Regions from separate parts of the Qipengyuania sp. L-5Y genome, predicted to be linked through region 1. Evidence: riboswitches for the same ligand, from Rfam matches in the RefSeq annotation. Region 1 holds a riboswitch; each other region holds the start of a gene.
What was found. A riboswitch is a leader RNA that binds a small molecule or an ion and turns the genes downstream of it on or off. The one in region 1 is predicted to bind cobalamin.

Region 2: another riboswitch for cobalamin. It lies ahead of AC13F2_RS04470 (TonB-dependent receptor plug domain-containing protein); the one in region 1 lies ahead of metE (5-methyltetrahydropteroyltriglutamate--homocysteine S-methyltransferase).
Region 3: another riboswitch for cobalamin. It lies ahead of AC13F2_RS05180 (TonB-dependent receptor plug domain-containing protein); the one in region 1 lies ahead of metE (5-methyltetrahydropteroyltriglutamate--homocysteine S-methyltransferase).

Annotation. Positions count from the first base shown of each region.
Region 1 covers NZ_JBSXOM010000013.1:8,580-14,067, forward strand. The annotation lists gene metE (5-methyltetrahydropteroyltriglutamate--homocysteine S-methyltransferase) at 1-947, opposite strand, end outside; cobalamin riboswitch at 1,061-1,282, opposite strand; gene AC13F2_RS00695 (S46 family peptidase) at 1,422-3,470, opposite strand; gene AC13F2_RS00700 (alkaline phosphatase PhoX) at 3,648-4,973, opposite strand; gene AC13F2_RS00705 (translocation/assembly module TamB domain-containing protein) at 5,325-5,488, opposite strand, start outside.
Region 2 covers NZ_JBSXOM010000024.1:18,097-23,584, forward strand. The annotation lists gene AC13F2_RS04460 (FecCD family ABC transporter permease) at 1-604, opposite strand, end outside; gene AC13F2_RS04465 (ABC transporter substrate-binding protein) at 601-1,416, opposite strand; gene AC13F2_RS04470 (TonB-dependent receptor plug domain-containing protein) at 1,413-3,329, opposite strand; cobalamin riboswitch at 3,421-3,605, opposite strand; gene AC13F2_RS04475 (cell wall hydrolase) at 3,763-4,842, shown strand; gene AC13F2_RS04480 (hypothetical protein) at 4,964-5,317, shown strand; gene AC13F2_RS04485 (putative bifunctional diguanylate cyclase/phosphodiesterase) at 5,447-5,488, shown strand, end outside.
Region 3 covers NZ_JBSXOM010000025.1:2,041-7,528, forward strand. The annotation lists cobalamin riboswitch at 805-1,036, shown strand; gene AC13F2_RS05180 (TonB-dependent receptor plug domain-containing protein) at 1,213-3,144, shown strand; gene AC13F2_RS05185 (hypothetical protein) at 3,156-3,710, shown strand; gene AC13F2_RS05190 (cobalamin-binding protein) at 3,712-4,641, shown strand; gene AC13F2_RS05195 (hypothetical protein) at 4,718-5,011, opposite strand; gene AC13F2_RS05200 (hypothetical protein) at 5,488-5,488, shown strand, end outside.

The sequences.
Region 1 (5,488 bases):
GGCTCCAGACGATCAAGCAGCGCGGCTAGATCGGCGCGCCAGACATTGCGTCCGTCCACCACGCCAAGCGAGAGCAGGCGGTTTTGCGGCACCGCCTTCACCACCGCATCCAATTGCTCCGGAGCGCGCGCCAGATCGATATGCAGTCCGGCGACCGGCAGGGACGCGGCGAGCGACAGGTTATTTTCCAGACCTCCGAAATAGGTGGCCAGCATGATCTTCGGGCCAGCACGGCCCAGCTTGGCATAAGCGCGGGTAAACGCGCGGCGCTGCCGATCGGTAAGGTCTGTAACGAGGATGGGTTCATCGATCTGCACCCATTCAGCGCCTGCTTCCTCGAGCCGCGCGAGCACAGTGGCATAAAGCGCAAGAACCTCTTCGAGCAGGTCGAACGGATCGCTTCCGTACTCTTTTGCAAGGCTCAGCCAGGTTACCGGTCCAAGAATGACCGGACGCGTTTCAAGACCCTGCGCCTTGGCTTCGAGATAGTCCTCCAGAGGCTTGATGTGCCCGAGTTGCAGCCGAGTTTCAGGCTCGATCTCGGGGACAATGAAATGATAGTTGGTGTCGAACCATTTGGTCATCTCGCCAGCGGTCACGCTGCCATGCGCGTGGCCGCAAGTCGCACCGCCAGTCGCACCGCGTGCCATCGCAAAATAGGTTTCGAGCCCGGCTGCCTGGCCGCTGGCGAGGTCATAGCGCGCCGGAATGGCGCCGAGCATCACGCTTGTGTCGAGCACATGGTCGTACAGCGAGAAATCGTTTGAGGGCAGCCAATCGACGCCGAGTGCCTTCTGCCGCGCCCATGTCGCGGTTCTCAGGCCCTGTGCGGCCTCTTCCAATTCGGCTGGTGAAATAGTGCCGGCCCAGAATTTCTCGAGTGCGAATTTCAGTTCGCGGCGTGGGCCGATGCGGGGAAACCCCAGGCTAGCAACGGAAACGGTCATTTTCATTTACCCCGATGAAGACGGGGGAGACCGGTCGGGCGCGCACGCCGGACGCGCGACGGTAAATCCGGGCGCGCGTCCTGCAAGCGACCAGACCGGGCACCCCGCCGGTGGACGTTATCGCGTCGGAGGCAGGTCTCCTGGCTCGCGGGTCAAAGCAAAACGGTCCGTCTTCCCGGAAGGCTCGCCTTCCAGTGACATGAGTGGACCGCCGCTCGCCGCTTACAGTTGCGGGGGCAGCGCCGGCATTGCGCCCTTGTCAGGGCGCGCACCGGCTTCCCGTCTTAGCTCCGGCGCGGCGAACCGACCGGAGAACCTCGACAAACATCCCATCGGCTTTCCAAGCCATCACGTCAATAGAGCATATAAAGAATTCTTTATATGCTCTATTGATAGGCGATCATCCGAATTTTTAATGCCTGTTCGTAAAGCGGACAGGCGTTTTCAGCTCGCCCGTTTCTGGACGAGCAGTGCTCAGCGCCGGGCCAGTTCCTCGACGAGGGCAGGGGCGGGATAGATCGTCTCCAACGCCTCCTGCACCGCTGCGGCAGAGACAGCGACGGTTCGATTGAGTGTGCCATCGTATCCGTAATTGCCACCCAGCGAATGGATGTTGCCGTCGAAGGCTGCACCGATCACGGTACCGGCCCGGTCGATCACCGGTGATCCGGAGTTGCCGCCGATGATATCGTTCGTCGTCACGAAATCGTAGGTCGTATTCTTGTCGATCTTCGTCTGGTTTGCAGCGAAGGCCGGTGCCACATCGAAGGGTGCGTTGCCGGTAGCACGCTCAAAGGTTCCGCCCATCGTCGTTTGGAACGGGACCTGATTGCCACGCTCGATCCAGCCCTTCACCTGGCCATAGCTGATGCGCAGGGTAAAAGTGGCGTCCGGATAGAGGCTGTCACCGTAGGCGGCAAAGCGCGCATCGGCCAGTTTGACGCCGGCGGCTGCCAGTGGACCCGAATACTGGGCGTCGGCCAGCGCCTTCAATTCGCGCTGGCGCGTGGCCAGTTTGAGCGCGTACTTGATCATGGGATCGTCAGACGCCTCTACCGCCTCGAGGCCGCCATCCCACAGCGCCTTTCGGACTGCCGGATCGGCGAGGGAAGTGCCGTTTACCAGCCGTTCGGCAAGCTGTTCCGGACTCTCCTTCCCCAGCAGAAGCTTGGTGTCGGGATCGTCCACGCCGAGATATTCACGCGCCTTGGATAGGCTCCATTCCATGCCCAGTTCATCCAGCCACGGATAGACGGGCCGTTCGTCGAGCACCTGCTTTTCAGTCAACGGCAGCGCGCTGTCGGTATAGCCGGGCAGACGCTCTGAATTGGGTTTGCCGCGTTCCTGTGCCGCAAAGACCAGAGTTTGCGCGTAGCTGTAAAGATCGCCCGATGGCTGGGTGAAACGAAGCGGATAGTAGAGCGCGCGGTACGCGTTCATCGCCTCATCCACCGTCGTCCAGGGATCTCCGATCTCGCTATCGCCCGCAACCTGCTGGCGCAGATCGTTCTGCGCTTCGGCGAGTTTGGCAGTGAAAGCCGGATCGTTAAGCGCTTTGGTGCGACCGATATAGACCTTCAGACTGTTCTCAATGCCGCTAAGCATGTCGCCGCCTTCGCGGGCATGTTCCTTGCTTTCTTCCATTGCGCGGATCAACCGACCACGCAGTTCGCTGAGCGTGGCGACCGTAACCGGCAGGCGCACTTCGCGCTCGAATGCCAACTGGCTGTCCGTCCACAGGCGGCTGGTCGATCCCGGGTTGCCAACCACAAAGGTGATTTCGCCTTCTTCCGGAGCGCGAGGGTTCCATTTTAGGTGCTCGGGCGTCGCTACCGGTCGACCATTCTCATATGCGCGCAGAAAGCTTGCATCGAGCGAGTAGCGCGGAAAATTGAAATTGTCCGGGTCGCCGCCAAAGGTCGCGGCTCGATCTTCAGGTGCCCAGGCCAGGCGCACGTCGGAATACTTGCGATAGGTGTAGAGCTTGTACTGACCACCACCGAACAGCGTCACCACCTGACAGCGGGTCGTCTCCGAGTCGGGGCAGCCGGCCTTCTCCAGCTCGGCGATCTTCGCGTCGCGCGCTTTGGTCAGCGCCTCTCCGGTCTGCGATCCGATCGCGCCTATCACATCGGGCGTGACGTCCGAGATCATGGTGACCACTTCGGCCTGCTGACCCGGACATTTGAGCTCGGCATCGCGCCGGTCCGCGACGAACCCATTGAGCAGATAGTCGGCAGTCTCGTTCGAATTGTCGAACAGGCAGCTCGCGACACAATGGTGGTTGGTCAGGATCAATCCATCGGGCGATACGAAGCTGGCCGAACAGCCGCCCGTAAGTCGCACAGCCGAATTGCGCACCGTATCGAGCCACGCCTGATCGGGAGCCCAGCCATACTGCTCGCGGACCTGTTCGGCTGGAAAACCGTCGAACGTCCACATGCCTTCTTCTGCCATAGCAGGTTGCGAAGCCAGCGCACAAATGGCGGTGGCGGCAAAAAGTGCGTTTCGATTGATTTGCATCTGACTGTTCCTCCTGGACCGCAAACTGGTTCGAGGGCGGTCATGCGATCTGTAAGATGGCCGCTCTTGGCGAAATGTTAGACCTCTTCCGCGCCTTTGCGCCAGTCTTCTGGCAAATTCAGCGCTACTGATGCCCTGACCTCGCGCTGGCCTTCGGGGCTCGGAATTTTCGCCGATCTAGGCCGCCCACGGGCCTGTAATGGCAAGAGTCCGCGTCGGTGAATATGCGTTGACGAAGAACCACTTACCGTCGGGCGAAAAACATCCGCCTGCCAGTTCTGTCTGCATGCGCAGGCGACCCAGAGTATAAGCCCGGCCATCGGGCGTAATACCGCGAAGATGGTTATCGACCACTTCGGTATACTGGTCTTCACAGACAATCAGATGGCCGTTCGGACCCACGGTGAGATTGTCGCCGTAGTTGAACTGGTCTTTGCTCTGGCTTTCGAAAAATAGTTCGATCTGGTCGGGTTCGCCGCTAGTGCCGGGGACAAGTCGCAAGATCTGGCCGAGCTTTCGCTGGCCACCATTCGTTGAGCAGACGAATATTTCGTCTGTTCCCGTGTGGATGCCTTCACCCCTTGCGACGAGGGCGGCACCCTTTGCCGCAGCCCGGCTTCGCAGGTCGTCATTCGGGGATTCGACATCGTCGCAATCGATCCAGCGTACGGTGTGACGAAACCCGACTGCCATGTCGGCTGACGTCCAGTTGCGCGTGTCCGATAGGCCCTCCAAGACCATCGCCTGCAGCAGCCCGCCGTCGCCAAGGCGCCCTGGGGTGGTCGGAACGAAACGGTAGAGCACGCTGTCGTCACGATCTTCGCTTAGATAAACGATTCCCGTTCTCGGATCGATACAAGCCGCTTCATGATTGAAGCGGCCCATGGCTTTCAGGGGAACCGCATCGATCAGGCCGGTCGCATTGGCCGGAACTTCGAACACCCAGCCATGATTTTCAGCGAGACCTTCGCCGAAACGCTGGCCCGGGCCCGTGGGTGCTTCTTCACAGGTCAGCCAACTTCCCCACGGCGTGATGCCGCCCGAACAGTTGCGGATCGTCCCTGCAAGCGAGCGGAACTCGCGCTTTACCTCGAGTGTGGTTGCATCGAGTACGATGGATGTGGTCCCGCCAGGCACGATAGCGCCGTCGCGTGTTCCGAAACCTTTGGCGAGAACGCCGCCGGCATCATCAGCCGGCACCAGTTCGTGGTTGCGGATGAGCACAATTTCGTCGTTGCCGAGCGAGAAACAGCCCATGCCATCGGCCTTGTCGGGCACGGTGCAGCCATCGGTCATCGCATTCCCTAGGCTCGACAGGAGCCGGTAGGAAAAGCCGCGGGGAAGGTCGAGCATTCCTGCAGGATCGGGAACCAGTGGACCGTAATCCGCGAATGATGACGGCGCCGAGGTCAGCGGAGCCGATCGGCCTGTGCAACCATTCAACAACAACCCGGAAAAGGCCGCGCCGGTGGCACCGATGAAATTGCGGCGGTTCAGTAGCATCAGAATTCTCTCTTACCCGGTGACCGGAAACGGCCCTTTAGCGGCGATGCTCGCTATGGCCAACGCTCCTCTGAAAGGCAGCGGCATGACAACGGTTTAGTAATTCCGCGATGGGCGCGGTTAGTCATCGCTGCGGCTGGTCGCCACGAGCTAGTTAATTTTCGCGCTCATTTACGGACACGGGCTGTTTTGTCGTGACGGGGTTAGGGCTTGGGGAAGGGGTGAGCTCCCGATCCAGTTCCTTTGCTTTGCTTTCTATCTCGTCTTGGGCAATCTCGTACCGCTCATCGAACGACTTCTCCCGTTCGCAAGCTGACAGTGCGAGCGGAAGCAGAATTGCAAGCCGTCGCATCAGTAATTCTTCCGATAACGCACGTTCACATTGGTAGCCCCCGAACCACCGGCTTGGCTGAGGATCGACAGGAACGGTGTCAGGCTTACTTCAAGCTGTGTTGCGGTGAACCCCCGCGCATCGGTGATGAATTCCACATAGATGTCGTCGGTCAGATACTGAC
Region 2 (5,488 bases), on a different contig from region 1:
GCGCATCCAGCGATTTCCCGCTCCGCCAGAGCAGAAGCACGCCCAGCGCCACCAGCGGGGTGGCCAGCCACACTTCGCGCCAGCTCCGGTCGGTCAGCGCGCCGTTCAGCCACATCACGATCTCGCTCATGGCGAAAGCATTGGGCGCCATGCTGATCGCAAGCGCCGTCAATGCGCCGGCGAGGCTCGCAACCATCAACCCGGCGAGCGTGAACAGCGCGATCCCGCCCGTGCGTCCGGCAATCGCCGCCAGCAACGCCATCGCCCCGCCCGCCCCGATCAGGGCGAATGCGGGAAGCAGCCAAGGCGAAGCGGCATAGCCGAACCATAGCGCGGCCACGGCACCCAGCGCCGCGCCCGGGGCGATCCCGAAAAGACCGGGGTCGGCCAGCGGATTGCGCAGGTACCCCTGCATGGCTGCCCCGCCCGCTCCCAATCCCGCGCCCACGACCACGGCCAGCAGGGCGCGCGGCAGGCGCAGCTCTGCAAGGATGAGCGCGGCGTTGGGCGTGCTGGCGGGATCGAGCCAGACCCGCCCGGCCAGCAGCGAAAGCGGAAGCGCAACGATGAGCAACCCGCCGAAGATCAAAGTCGCGCGGTTCACGATACTGTGCTCCGTATCTCCGCCAGTCGGCGAGCGGCACGGATGATCGTCGGACCGCCGCAGTAAAGCAGGCTGGTATCGAAGCGTTCGCGCCGCATATCCGGCAGCCGGTCGAGCACCGGGTGCTGCTGGCCAAGGTCGCCGCCTGCAACCAGCAACACCTGCGGCGGCGCGGCGACCACATCTTCGAGCGCCACATAGTCGGCCTGGGACAGCCCGCGGGCCGGCGCACCGTTCGTGAAACCGGTGCGAGCAAGCAGGTCGCTCACCAGCGATTGCTCGCCCGCGACAATTCCGCCGGGCTGCCACAGGAGAACGTCGACGGCGCGCCCGTCTGGCGCCTCTGCTTCGGTGAGCGCCGCTTCGATCCGTTCGATCAGGCGCTGACCCGCTTGCGGATCGCCGGACAGAGAAGCCAGTTCCCGGATCTGCTCCTCGCTCGAGGCGACATCACTGGCTATGCCGAACGTCACGACCTGCATGCCCAGATCTTCCAGGGCGGCGCGTGTTGCGGGTGCGATAAAGCTTCCCGCCACGACCACATCCGGATCGAGCGCGAGAACCTCCTCGACCGTGCCGCCGGTGGCCCGGTATCGCGACGCCTGTTTCGCCGGCATCGAGCTCGACCGCGGATCCTTGCTGTAATGGGATATCGCCAGCAATTGTCCCGGCGCCGTCACATCGGCAAGGATCGCATCGGTGCAGGGGTTCAGGCTGACGATGGTCGGCCGCGCCCGAGCCGTCGGCGCATCGGCCCCGCCCTGCGCACATGCGGCAAGGAGCAGGACCGATGCGGCGAGCAGCGGTTTCACATCTTCGCCCTGATCCCGCCGAAGACGCTGCGGCCAGCCGTCCCATATCCTGCAACCGTCTGGTAATCGGTGTCGAACACGTTCTCGACGCGGCCAAACAGTTCCAGATTGTCGCCCAGGCCGAAGGATGCCCGCACATCGAGCAACTCGTATCCTTCGAGGCGAACGGTGTTGGAGGCATTATCCCAGCTTGCACCCACGAGGCGCAGATCCGCCCCCAGGCCGAGACCGAAATCGCTGATCCAGTCGCCGTAAATGGTACCGAAATGCTTGGGTCGCCGCGCCAGATCGAGATCGGTCGTACGATCTTCCGCATCGACATAGGAATATGTGCCGGCAAGGCGAAGACCGGGTGCAAGATCGAAGCCTGCCTCCGCTTCGATGCCCTGCGCGCGGGCGCGGGCGGTGTTCAGGTATACGCCGGAAGGTCTTTCAGGCGTAACGCCGAACCCGATCAGATTGTCGCTGTCGCGGCGGAAGCCCGTCAGCGCGAGATGCAGACCTGAGCCCCGCTGCCCTTTCTCAACTCCCAGATCGTAGCTGGTGCTTTCTTCGGGTTCGAGCTCCGTATTCCCGTAGAACGAGAGCAACTGGTACAGTGTCGGTGCCTTGAAACCTTCGCCCACGCTACCGCGCACGCGCCAGTCATCGCCAAAGCCATAGCTCACATCGCCGCCGAAGCTTACATGCGTGCCGAACTGTTCGTGATCGTCCACGCGCGCACCGCCATGGACGGCCAGACGGCCCATCACCCAGCCAAGCTGCGCATAGGCCCCGCTGATTTCGGTTTCGGCGGCCGTGTCGAAGCTCGTTTCAAACTCGGTCCATTCATGATCGCCGCCGAAAGCCAGCGAGAGACCGCCCAGCAAACGGTATTCTCCGCGCAGCGAGATGCGATCGGAGCGGCCGTCGCTGGCAAAGGTCTCCGCCCCGGAACCATCGCGATTGGCGCGCTTGGTATCGGACAGGCTGTACGCGGCGCGCAGGGTCAGGTCGTTGCCGTAATAGGCAAGGCCGACATCGCCCCAGTAACGCGTGGTTTTCTGCGTATCGTCGGTATCCGCGAGAACGAAATCGGGTGCGGGAAAGCCATCGATCTCGACGTCGCCTTCCGCAAAGTTGCCATGCGCGAACAGCTCGAGGCTGGGGGTCAGATTGAGGAAGGCGCTGGAGCCGATAGCGAATTGCTTCGATCCGTCGGCTTCCGTGCCCGATGCGGCTGCGGAAAATCCGTCGGTCTCGAACCATGACCCGGTCAGGCCGATAAAGGCATTGTCATTGCCTGCTCCGGCAGCGGCGCTGGCAAACAGCGTGTCGCGCGAGCCGTACTCGACGCTGGCAGTCATGCCGCGCTCGGCCCGCGTCGAGATGTCGATCACCCCGCCCACGGCTTCCGATCCCCAGATCGTGCTGTTCGATCCGCGCAGAACATCGATCTTGCCGGCTGTACCAAGCAGCAGATTGCCGAAATCGAAGCCGCCCGAAGGGCTCGCCTGGTCGGCCACGCGCACGCCGTCGACCAGTACCAGAAGCTGATCGGGATTGGCGCCGCGCACGTTTACGCTGGTTACCGTACCGACACCCCCGCTACGCGACAGCGACAGACCGGGAACGCGCGCAAGTGCGCGTGCCGGATCGGCACCCTGAATGGTTTCGATCTCTTCCCGTCCGATGACGGTGACCGACTGGCCGGTATTGCGCAGATCGGTGCCGAGGCCGTTGGCCGTGACCGTGATGATCGCCTCGGCCGGGGCCGCGCTGCGATAGCTGCCCACAGTCGCTTGCTGATCGCCAGCCTCGTTTGCCTCGTCCTGGGCGGCGATGATTTCCTCGAGCGCCTGCTCGCTGGCAGTCTGCGCATACGCTGCGCCAGGCATTGCCGAAGCGGAAATCAAAAGCAGATATTTATACACGTAACCTCCTGTCATGAACGAAATGCCGCCCATGACGGGAGGGAGCCGAAACGCTCCATCCACGTTTGCTACAGGTACACCCCGCCCTGCAGCCGAACGACGGTCATGGGCAGGTCTCCTGGCTCCCGGATCAGCGGCCCTGTTCCGCCTTCCCGCTTTCGCAGTGGCATATGGAGCGGACCTCCCCGGTCACAGTTGCGGGAGCAGCGAGGGGCTTGCACCCTCTTCCCTCTTCGGGCCTGCGCAAACAGGCCAACCCGTGACTCGCGGCGCCGACTACTGCGCAATGTGTCGTTGCACAAGACGCAACTTCATTAAGTTTTGCTGTTATAGGGCGCCATCGAATCCCGTCCCGTTGCGGGATGGCGATCGCACACATCTGTCGGCCTTACCGGGTATAGGCTATGGGCAATTCCTGAAAGAAGGACGCAGTTTGAGCGGATTGGAAGTGTTGGCCGGGGACAAGGACCGTGCGCTGCACGTCGCCTCGCCGCGCGCCCAGCGCCGAGCCGCCAGACTGCAGGATCGCCGTAAACTGGCGACCCGCCTCGGTATTCTTGGCGCTGCCATCGCTCTTCCGACCGTGGCTGCGCAAGGCGAATGGTCCGATTTCAGAAGCGCGATTGGCCTGGGCGACGAACGCGTACCCTTGACGCCCATGCCGTTCGAAACGGCTGGCGAAAGCTTTCCTGGATCGGCCTTCTATTACCTCGAAGATGCCCCGCGCCTTGCCACAGATATCGCCGACCTTCGCAAGAGCGAAGGGACGCTTGAAACCGTCGAATTTGCACAAAGTCATGGCGCGGTTGCAGCGGCACAGGCATTTCGCCAGACGGGCAACGGTATCGACAAGGCGCGCGCATTGCAGTGCCTTTCCATGGCCGTGTACTACGAAGCCGCCAGCGAAAGCCTGTCGGGCCAACAAGCGGTGGCGCAAGTGGTCCTGAACCGGGTTGCACATCCCGCCTATCCCGCCAGCATCTGCGGTGTGGTGTTTCAGGGGTCGGAACGCAAGACGGGCTGCCAGTTCAGCTTCACCTGCGACGGATCACTGGCGCGCACCCCTTCCCGCCGGGGGTGGGCGGTGGCCCAATCCGTAGCGCTGGGTGCCTTGGCGGGCGAGGTTTACAAGCCCGTCGGCCTGGCCACACATTACCACACCAATTACGTGAACCCCTATTGGGCCGCCAGCCTCGACTATATCGGTGCCATCGGCGCGCACCGTTTCTATCGCTGGAAAGGCGGGGCCGGAACCGCCGGTGCCTTTACCGACGACTATGCCGGCGCGGAGCCGCTTGCCGCCCCCAACGTTCGGCGCGCGGAAGCGGACGTCCCCGGCCCTGTACAGCCTACCCCTCCGTCCAATGCCGCTATCGGTATCAGTACCGAACCGGATGCGCCGGTTGGGGCGCCCGCCGCCGCAGCTCCAGCCGACAAGCTTCCGCAATCCGGCAGGGTTCGCGAGGAGTATGCCAATTCAGGCAAATGGATCAACGAGCCCGGGAAAAAATAGGCTTGCGGGCCAACACGAAGGCAATCCTTTACGTCTCCACAACCATGCTGCGGAACCGAAGTTTAGCGTGCTTCGGCCATGAGGGGGTTCAACAGCCCAGCCCCCCTGAGGAGACCATGGCATGCCGGTCCATTTCGCTGCCGCACGTTCCACCGCTCATTCGCCGATTGCCCGGGCACTGGCTCGCAAAGCGCACTCGCGCGCGGCGAACGACAATGCCGGGGCAGCGCAGATGGTCGCCACCGCTTCCCCTATCGATGGCGTGATGCATGCAGCGCTGAAGCACTTTGCGAACCATGGGCTGAGCGCGGCGAAAGTTGCAGCGCAGCAGGCTGAACACGCCCATGCGGCCGACGACACCGAAAGTTACGACTGGTGGCTCGGCATCTGCCGAACGCTCGACCGCGGGCTGGCCAGACGCCTTGATGAGCAGCTTGCCATCAAGTCGTTGCTGGCGAGCATATCCCCCGTATAACTCCGGAAAATCCACGTGTTACCGTTAACTGAAATATGATGGATCCGCCTTAAACGCTTTGCCATGGGTGAGCGAAGCGGGTCATTCGATTTGAAGCGGTACGTCGCCCATGCGTCGTCGACAGATCCGTTGAGCGAGAAAGCTCGCAACTCTCTCATTCGTTCTCTCTAC
Region 3 (5,488 bases), on a different contig from region 1:
CCGACTCCTACGCTTCCGTTTAACCGGAGCGAGGGAAGCGCCTGATGCAGCCGCTGTGCAAGACTTGGCCGCAGCCAAGTCCTCCCCAAATACAGCGGCCCTCATTTTCTTTCTTCAAATCAGACGCTTACGGACAAATACCCCACGCCGATTACGCCTGCAAGCGGAGTGCATCGCGACTGTATCCGGCGCTGCCAGCGACCTGCAGTGATAGCGTTGCGAGTGTGCTTCTGATTAGCAACCAAGCTGCAAAGTTTCTGTAGCGGCAGTGTCTAAGAGCGTCGCTAAATGATGCAACGCCAAGGCAGCGCAACGACGCGATCATCGCACACCAAGCGCCAGATATTCGGATTACGAGCGCACACGGGATACTCGACGATTGGTTGCGGCCACGCTCGTGGACGGCCTATGTGTCAGCTTCTGGGTCAATAATGTTGACGCTTTAATGTCGTGGTTTAGGGTGGGTGTGCGACGGTCGGCTTTTAGGCCGCGCATTCAATATAGAGGACATTGAACCGGCGACGAAGTTGGACCGTATGCGATCTGTCCGGCTTGCGCATTAGAAACTAAAATGCTGCCGTACGGCTTCCGACACCATTCGCGATATTTAAGAAAGGGTTGAGAATCGATCTCAGACGAAAGCGAAAGCTGGTGCCAATCCAAAGGTCGACGGATCAACATCTGGGCATTTCAGTTGGTGACCTAAACAGATACGATGGATTAAGTTCACCTACCCCCTAAAACGGCGACCATCGTCTTGCTGCGTTGCTCTGGAACTGAGCGCTTGCCGCTCATTCGACCAAAGTCTATGAGACGAGCGTCGGCAGAATCAAATGTCGATAAAGCGTGCCGGTAACGGGAACGCAGTGAGGTCTCGATAGGCCAATTCTGCGGCTGTCCCTGCAACTGTAAGCGGCGAGCGCGTAACATGGGTGGGGTTGGCTCCACAACCACTGGGCGGCAATTGTCGTCTGGGAAGGTATGTTTCGTGCGACAACCCGTGAGCCAGGAGACCGACCGGCGCGTGTCGCTCTTGCCGGGCTCATGGGATTGGCCAGGCGCGAAACGAATTTCGTCCGGGCGACGAGTAGCGGTTGGAGCCGCATCGGCAGGACTGCCGGGGGATGCACGCGTCCGTCCCTAGCAGTCTCGTCGACCGCACTCGTGCGGACGCTCCGGCCAAGTCGCCCGGCGCCCCGGAAATTCGTTCTCATGAAATACATTCACCTGTCGCTTCTGTCTTCCGTGCTTCTGCCGGCTCCATCGCTCGCTCAGACCATCGATCCCGCTGCCGATCCAGAGACATCCAACACCTCGATCGTCGTCACCGGGAACCGCGCCACCGATCCCATGCCGCTCGACCGGATCGGCGGATCGGTCACCGTCCTCGACGAGCAAATCCTCGACCGGAGGCAAGTCCGCGAGGTGTCCGACGTGCTCCGCGACGTCCCAGGGGTCGCGGTCGGACGGGTTCCCGGTCAGACACAGCTTCGGTTGCGCGGTGCTGAAGCCAACCATACGCTCGTCCTCGTTGACGGGATCGAGGTGTCGGATCCCTATGCCGGCGAGTTCGATTTCGGAACGCTTATCGCCGACGAGGCTTCGCGGATCGAGGTGCTGCGCGGACAGCAGAGCGCGATCTACGGGTCGGACGCGATCGGCGGCGTCATCCAGTACATCACTCTCGACGGCCGCGATGCGCCCGGGGCGGTCGCGCGGATCGAAGCCGGTTCGTTCGGCATGGTGAACGGTGCTGCCCGGATCGCTGGATATAGTGGCGATCTCGACTACGCGCTGTCCGCCACACTCAATACCACCGATGGCACGCCAGGCGCCCGGAACGGCACGCGCGATCTTGCGAACGACAGTGGTGCGGTCTCGCTGAAGACGACGTTCGCGCCATCAACCAATGCACGCCTCACTGGTGTATTACGCTACGCGCGCACCAATGCCGAATTCAACGACAGCGATTCCGATCCGGGAAGTCCGACCTTCGGATTCCAGGTCGATAGCCCCGGCAACCGCTTCGAGAACGAGGCTATCTATGTGCTCATCAGGGGCGAGCTAGACTTGCTCGACGATCGCTGGACCCAAGCGTTTTCGGCCCAGATCGCGGATACCCGGCGCGACGGTTTCGCTTCGACTGGACGCAGCTATGGCAGCGAGGGCCAGAGGTTGAAAGGGTCCTACGATACGACGTTGCGTATCGAGGCTGGCGGTCTGACCCACCGGGTCACGGCGGCTCTCGATGTCGAACGCGAACGCTTCCGTAACACCGATCCGACCGGCTTCGCATTCACCGGTCGCCGACAGATCGACAATGTCGGTCTCGTCGGCCAGTATGCGATCGATCTCGGAGACCGAGCGAGCGCGTCCGCATCCATCCGCAGGGACTGGAACGACCAGTTCGCCGATACAACCACGTACAGGCTTCAGGCGAGCTATCGGATCGCTGCGGCTACGCGAGTGCGCGGGGCCGTCGGATCGGGGGTGAAGAACCCCTCGTTCTACGAACTATATGGGTTCGTGGACGGCCGTTTCATCGGCAATCCCGACCTCAGGCCCGAGAAGTCGAGCGGATGGGAGATCGGGATCGACCAGTCGCTGTTCGGTGAGCGCGCTTCAATCGGGGTCACCTATTTCGAGAGCGAACTGGACGAAGAGATCTTCACTTCTTTTCCGCCCCCGAACTTCGTCGCCAGCCCTGGCAATCGCGATACCGTATCCAAGAGAAACGGCGTCGAAGTGTTCGGCGAGGCGCGCTTCGCGGAAGCTTGGCGCGTCAATGGAGCTTACACCTATCTGCGTTCCCACGAGGATGGCGCGCGCGAAGTGCGGCGGCCCTCCCATACCGCCAGCCTGGCTGTCGACTGGCGCGCTCCCAAGGATGCCGGAGGGGTCACGCTCGTTGCGCGCTACAATGGAGAGACGATCGACAGCGCTTTCATCGATCCCTCGTTCGTGCCGGTTCGCGTGCAACTGGACGACTACTTTCTGCTGAACGTCAACGCCGACGTGAGGGTGATGGATAATGTCGAGCTGTTCGGCCGAGTCGAGAATTTGACGGCCGCCGATTACGAGGATGTCTTCAGTTTCGCGACGCCCGGACGCTCGTTCGCCATTGGCGCGCGCGCGCGTTTCTAAGGAGAATTTCGATGACGGATGAAATGATAGCAAAGTCCGACATTGCGAGGTTCGCATGGCCTGTCACACTTGCCTTGGCGACGGTGGGCGGATCGCTGGTTGCCGCCTGCATGATGCCGTTCGTGGCTGTTACGATCGTGACCGCCGCGACCATGCGCCGCTCGCTCGCGTTAACGACGATCCTCGCGATCTGGGCGACCAACCAGTTGCTGGGGTTCACCGTCCTCGGCTACCCGCACACGGGATATGCGTTCGCCTGGGGCGGTGCGCTGGGCATCGCATCTATTCTCGCCATGCTCGCCGGTGCCATCATCATGGGAGAACAAAACGAGCTGAGCACCCTTCGGACATTTGGCGCCTTTCTGATCGGCTTCGCTGTTTACGAGGCTGCGCTATTCGGGTTTGCTTTGGTGGTAGGCGGGACAGAGACTTTCACGATGGCGATCGTGGGACAGATCTTCGCGAACGATGCATTATGGTTCGCAGGACTGTTGTTGGCGTCCTGGCTCCTCGCCAGAGCCGCTCCCACGCTATTCGGACCTTCTCCGCGAATACGGTTCGCCTGACATGGCGCAGCCGCGCATCGTGTCCCTCCTGCCGAGCGCGACCGAAATCGCCGTCGCACTCGGATTGGGAGAGAGCCTCGTCGGTCGCTCGCACGAATGCGATTATCCGCTTTTCGTAAAGGCATTGCCGGTCGTCACGTCGACCAGACTCGAGAAAGGACTGACGTCGCGGCAGATCGACGACCGGATCCAGGAAATCGTGAGGCAAGGACTGTCGGTATACGAAGTCGATACCGCGCTTCTGCGGGACTTGCGGCCCGACCTCATCTTGACCCAATCGCAATGCGCGGTCTGCGCGGTCACCCCTGCCGATCTGGAAGAAGCACTCGGCGACTGGATCGGAACCGCCCCGACGCTGCTGTCGCTGGCACCCGATACATTGGAAGATGTATGGAGCGATTTCGCTAAGGTCGCCGAAGCGGCGGGAATTCCCAAGCGTGCATCATCGGTCGTCGGTGACTTGAAGGAGCGGATGTCAGGGCTATCCCGAAGTAGCGCGGAGAGGATGGATCGCCCGCGTGTCGCCGCGATCGAATGGATCGATCCGCTGATGGCCGCAGGAAACTGGGTACCCGAACTAATCGAGGCGGCCGGCGGTCACCCATTGTTCGCGCGAGCCGGAGAACATTCCTCGTGGCTGAATTGGGACGACTTGATTGCCGCCGATCCCGATCTGATCGTTGCGATGCCCTGCGGATATCTGTTGCCACAAACGCTCGCCGATCTGGGGTCGCTCGTCGACCACTTCGGTTGGAAAGACCTTACCGCGGTTCGCAAAGGGAAGGTCTTTGCCGTTGATGGCCACCATCTTTTCAATCGTCCTGGCCCACGACTCGTCGAGTCGGCTGAACTGATCGCGCAGTTGGTTGGGGCGACGCCAACACAGGCATTGGAGATGGGACGGGATTGGATCTCCATCGATGGGGTTTGACGATGTTTTTCGCGCTATTCGACGCGAAACGAGCGCATCAGCCCTTGTTTTCAAAGCTGCGTACCGATACTCAAAATCAGCTGCATGCAAAGTTGCGCGCATTCAGCTTCAAGTTCGCACCGCTAACGGGAACACAGTGAGGCCCTCCAAGCGTATCGCCAGGGCGAAACAGCGGCACGAATACCGAGTCGTGCGCGTCGCTGATCGAAATACAACCGTCGATCCGCTTGATGGTACCCGACAAGGTCGTCAGGTTGAGCGTCGCCGGATAATCATCGAGAATGATGAGGTCGCTTTGAGACACCCGAGTGTCGGAGCCACAGGCGACAAGCCCCATATAAAGGGCGAGTGTGGTCGCGATCCTCTTCACGGCGCAACGAAGCCGGAAGTGGTGTTGATGGTGAAGGGCGAGTAGCCGCGGATCGTCGTGAGTGGCATGTCCGCCATGACAGTATCGAGGATCAGCCCTGCGGACTAAGCGTGAGGTTCATTCCGGCTAGAAAGCCGACACCTCCAGCTGGATGACCAGCTCCTCTACGACTCCCCCAAGACCAGCAGACCAAGAGAAGAACCGCCAAGTCCCCTGATTTATGCACACCGAACACGGCTGCGCCGTAGCTCTTTTCGGGACAAAATAGGCTTTGGAACAGCCACTTAGTTCAGAATGGCGCTCCCGAAACATATTTCGGCGAAGGACGAAAGAAACGATATGATCGGAATATGCCGGTACATCAGCGCGTTAGCGCCGAAATATCTTTCTTCCGCAAACGCGCTTCCCTTTCCGTTTCGGCGGATATATAAAGGGCTTGCGATAGAGAAACCATGCACAACTCGGAAAGAGTTTGCA